Regions from separate parts of the Aeribacillus sp. FSL K6-8394 genome, predicted to be linked through region 1. Evidence: a T-box and tRNA genes for the amino acid it is inferred to sense, from the RefSeq annotation. Region 1 holds a T-box; the other holds one or more tRNA genes.
The links. The T-box of region 1 lies ahead of thrS (threonine--tRNA ligase). A T-box ahead of a tRNA ligase gene usually reads a tRNA of that ligase, here a tRNA-Thr.

Region 1 (2,188 bases):
CCCCGTCTCCTTCTTTTTATAATTGAAAAACAATTTTATTTTGAGGATGAAGATGAAAAACAGCAAATTTTACATATTGCTCAATCGATCTTGGAAGGAGAGCGGGCGGAAATTCCAATGATCAAACATTTTGAGCCGAGGGAAAACTTAATTATTTCTGCTTTAACGAATTTCCTTCGGCCAAACCAATCTTTTTCTATAGAATCATTTATTCAGTTCCGCTTGTCTGATTATTTATCAAGACTTTCGGAATATGTCGGTCTCTCCATTGAAGAGTATAAAATGGAGCAGGAATACCAAAATTTTATTCAAAGCTTGCGGGAATATGTTCTCAATAAAAAACCGAAATTATCAACGATTCATATTTTGCATGATACTTCCTTTCAAGTGTTTAATGAAAAGTTCATCGAAATAAAAGAGCTGGAATTGAAAAAGTGGATTGATCGGGAATTTATTTATCGCCACCCGATGTATATTGATTCCCATTTGCTGGCCCCGCTTGTATCCATTGCTCCTTTAGAAATTTATATATACTCCGATCAACAGGAGGAAGCAATGATTCAAACGATCCAAAACATCTTTCAGGAACGGGTTCGATTTTTTTCAAGGGCTAGCTTTCAAAAACGATAAGTTTCTTTCAGTACTCCTTGATTTTTGGTGGCGAATCAGTCTATAATACGGTTGAAATCATTCATCACGAAAAGGTTATGATGAGGACACGGGAGTATTATCACAGTTCAAAGAGAGGGAAGGCACAGGCTGAAACCTTCCTAACTCGTGTAATGCTCTTACCACCTCTAAACTTCAGCTGTGAACGGCTTTTGCCAAGTAATAGCTGGCGGATTGCTCCGTTATCAAAATGAGCCGCTCAAAGTTTTGAGCGGGAACTAGGGTGGAACCACGGGTTTTACATACAACACTCGTCCCTTCTTTTAGGGACGGGTGTTTATTTTTGCAAGAAAAAACAAAGGAGGAAAGAAGATGAAAGAAGCCATTAAAATTACTTTTCCAGACGGTTCTGTAAAAGAATTTCCGTACGGAACAACAACGGAAGAAATCGCTGCATCCATCAGCCCTGGATTAAAGAAAAAAGCCATTGCAGGTAAAATAAATGGAAAGCTTATTGACTTAAAAACCCCGATTGAACAAGACGGCCATATTGAAATTTTGACGCCTGATACAAAAGAAGCGTTAGAAATTTTACGACATAGTACAGCACATTTAATGGCGCAAGCGATTAAACGGCTTTACCCAAATGTAAAATTGGGAGTTGGGCCCGTCATTGAAAACGGTTTTTATTATGATATCGATATGGATGAAGCGATCTCTCACGAAGATTTGCCTAAAATCGAAAAAGAAATGAAAAAAATTGTCGGCGAAAATTTGCCGGTTATTCGTAAAGAAGTAAGCCGCGATGAAGCAAAAAAAATGTATGAGGAAATCGGCGACCATTTAAAGCTTGAGCTTATCGATGATATTCCGGAAGGCGAAATCATTTCCATATATGAGCAAGGAGAATTTTTCGATCTATGCCGAGGAGTCCACGTTCCTTCTACCGGAAAAATAAAGGAATTTAAATTGCTCAGCGTAGCCGGCGCCTACTGGCGTGGAGACAGCAAAAACAAAATGCTTCAACGCATATACGGTACAGCATTTTTTACAAAAGAAGAGCTTAAAGAACATCTCCGCATGCTTGAAGAAGCGAAAGAGCGGGATCATCGCAAGCTTGGAAAAGAATTAAACCTGTTTACCACTTCTCAAAAGGTTGGACAAGGCTTGCCGCTTTGGCTGCCAAAAGGTGCAACTATCCGCCGGATTATCGAACGCTATATTGTTGATAAAGAAATTAAACTCGGATACCAGCATGTATACACACCTGTTCTCGGCAGCGTCGATCTTTATAAAGCTTCCGGCCATTGGGACCATTATCAAGATGATATGTTTCCGCCAATGAAGATGGATAACGAAGAGCTTGTATTGCGTCCGATGAACTGCCCGCATCATATGATGATTTACAAAAATGAAATTCACAGCTATCGGGAATTGCCGATCCGCATTGCAGAACTTGGAACAATGCACAGATACGAAATGTCAGGGGCATTGACAGGGCTGCAGCGTGTTCGCGGGATGACGTTGAACGATGCGCATATTTTCGTGCGGCCGGATCAAATTAAAGACGAATTCATCC
Region 2 (2,188 bases), on a different contig from region 1:
TAAATTTTCGGGATAGGTCATGGTTCCATTTCGGAACAACCGCATTCCCAATACTAAAAGGAAAAATACAATTCGACTTCAATGGTATATTCAAATTTAAAAGGCTGTTATGGGACTAAAAAGGCGAATGCTCCTGCATATAGTCTATTACATTATTTTGAGATTCAAAAGCGAGGATTAGATATAATCGAAGGGATTAGTAACATTTCAAATAAAAAAATCCTGACAATTTCTTGTCAGGAATTAAGTTCATCTCATTTTATAAAATTTTCCCCGTTGAATTTAAAAAGCGGAAGACGGGACTCGAACCCGCGACCCCCACCTTGGCAAGGTGGTGTTCTACCACTGAACTACTTCCGCACAAATGGTGAGCCATGGAGGATTCGAACCTCCGACCCTCTGATTAAAAGTCAGATGCTCTACCGACTGAGCTAATGGCTCATAAAATTTTTTTCTTCTAATCCATTTTTCATTTGTCAGATGTCCCTTCCTCTTCCTGATTTTTCGAGGATGTTAGATGCGTCGGGACAACTCGTCGCCTATTCGACGAGGCTTCGCCCTTTGTAAAATCTAGTTAAATCTTACTTTCTATCTAATATTTTTACAAAAAAAAGAACAGACATGAACTGTCTTTTTATAATAAATGGCTGGGCTAGCTGGATTCGAACCAGCGCATCACGGAGTCAAAGTCCGTTGCCTTACCGCTTGGCTATAGCCCAATATCACCATTCATCTCTTGACTAATTATATTGTACCAATAAAAAAATCACTTTATACAACAATTTGTTGTTTAATGTGATTTCAATGTTTCATAACATTCTTCGACATGGTGGAGGGGGACGGATTCGAACCGCCGAACCCTAAGGGAGCGGATTTACAGTCCGCCGCGTTTAGCCACTTCGCTACCCCTCCGATTATTAAAAATGCCGGCGAGAGGAATCGAACCCCCAACCTACTGATTACAAGTCAGTTGCTCTACCAATTGAGCTACACCGGCACAATAAATACTTTAAATCACACTCAGTTTTTACCTTTGTTTAAATTGTTATGCCAACCTCATTAAACTTGCTTAAGAAAAGCTTGTTTAGTATATGGTGGAGGATGACGGGATCGAACCGCCGACCCCTTGCTTGTAAGGCAAGTGCTCTCCCAGCTGAGCTAATCCTCCATGGTGACCCGTACGGGATTCGAACCCGTGTTACCGCCGTGAAAGGGCGGTGTCTTAACCACTTGACCAACGGGCCATTTCATTTTCATAACTTAATGACAACCGACATTCGACATTTTAGCACATGGCATAGATAAAAATCAAGAAAAGATTTGCTTTTGAAAAGCTTCCAACCGGGCTCGAACCGGTGACCTCTTCCTTACCATGGAAGTGCTCTACCAACTGAGCTATGGAAGCATGGCTCCGCAGGCAGGATTCGAACCTGCGACCGTTCGGTTAACAGCCGAATGCTCTACCACTGAGCTACTGCGGAATATTTTAATAAACCATATTTTGGTTCACATACAGCTCAATCAGTATATCAAAAAGACTTCAAAAGAATGTACTCAGTATGGTTCTCTACAATAATCCCAGCTTTCAAAAAGAATTTAAAGGCAGCCTGGCAGCGTCCTACTCTCGCAAGGGACAAACCCTCACTACCATCGGCGCTGAAGAGCTTAACTTCCGTGTTCGGGATGGGAACGGGTGTGACCTCTTCGCCATTGCCACCAAGCAGCCTTTTCTGTTTTCCTTCCTGTTGTCAAATGACATCGGAATGTCATTCTTTCAAAACTAGATAACGTTTCTTTCACGAATAGATGCTCTTACTTGGTTAAGTCCTCGATCGATTAGTATCCGTCAGCTCCACGTGTCGCCACGCTTCCACCTCGGACCTATCTACCTCGTCATCTTCAAGGGATCTTACTCGCTTTTAGCGATGGGAAATCTCATCTTGAGGGGGGCTTCACGCTTAGATGCTTTCAGCGCTTATCCCTTCCGCACATAGCTACCCAGCGGTGCCCCTGGCGGGACAACTGGTACACCAGCGGTGCGTCCATCCCGGTCCTCTCGTACTAAGGACAGCTCCTCTCAAATTTCCTGCGCCCGCGACGGATAGGGACCGAACTGTCTCACGACGTTCTGAACCCAGCTCGCGTACCGCTTTAATGGGCGAACAGCCCAACCCTTGGGACCGACTAC

Region 2: it encodes a tRNA-Thr, which carries the amino acid that the T-box ahead of thrS (threonine--tRNA ligase) is inferred to sense. The anticodon was not compared.

What each region holds. Positions count from the first base shown of each region.
Region 1 is NZ_JBBPAA010000001.1:1,790,119-1,792,306, reverse strand. It holds gene ytxC (putative sporulation protein YtxC) at 1-630, shown strand, start outside; T-box leader at 699-931, shown strand; gene thrS (threonine--tRNA ligase) at 982-2,188, shown strand, end outside.
Region 2 is NZ_JBBPAA010000002.1:174,659-176,846, reverse strand. It holds tRNA gene NSR00_RS13340 (tRNA-Gly) at 289-360, opposite strand; tRNA gene NSR00_RS13335 (tRNA-Lys) at 366-441, opposite strand; tRNA gene NSR00_RS13330 (tRNA-Gln) at 645-719, opposite strand; tRNA gene NSR00_RS13325 (tRNA-Tyr) at 828-912, opposite strand; tRNA gene NSR00_RS13320 (tRNA-Thr) at 925-997, opposite strand; tRNA gene NSR00_RS13315 (tRNA-Val) at 1,093-1,168, opposite strand; tRNA gene NSR00_RS13310 (tRNA-Glu) at 1,170-1,244, opposite strand; tRNA gene NSR00_RS13305 (tRNA-Thr) at 1,333-1,405, opposite strand; tRNA gene NSR00_RS13300 (tRNA-Asn) at 1,407-1,481, opposite strand; rRNA gene rrf (5S ribosomal RNA) at 1,606-1,721, opposite strand; rRNA gene NSR00_RS13290 (23S ribosomal RNA) at 1,817-2,188, opposite strand, start outside.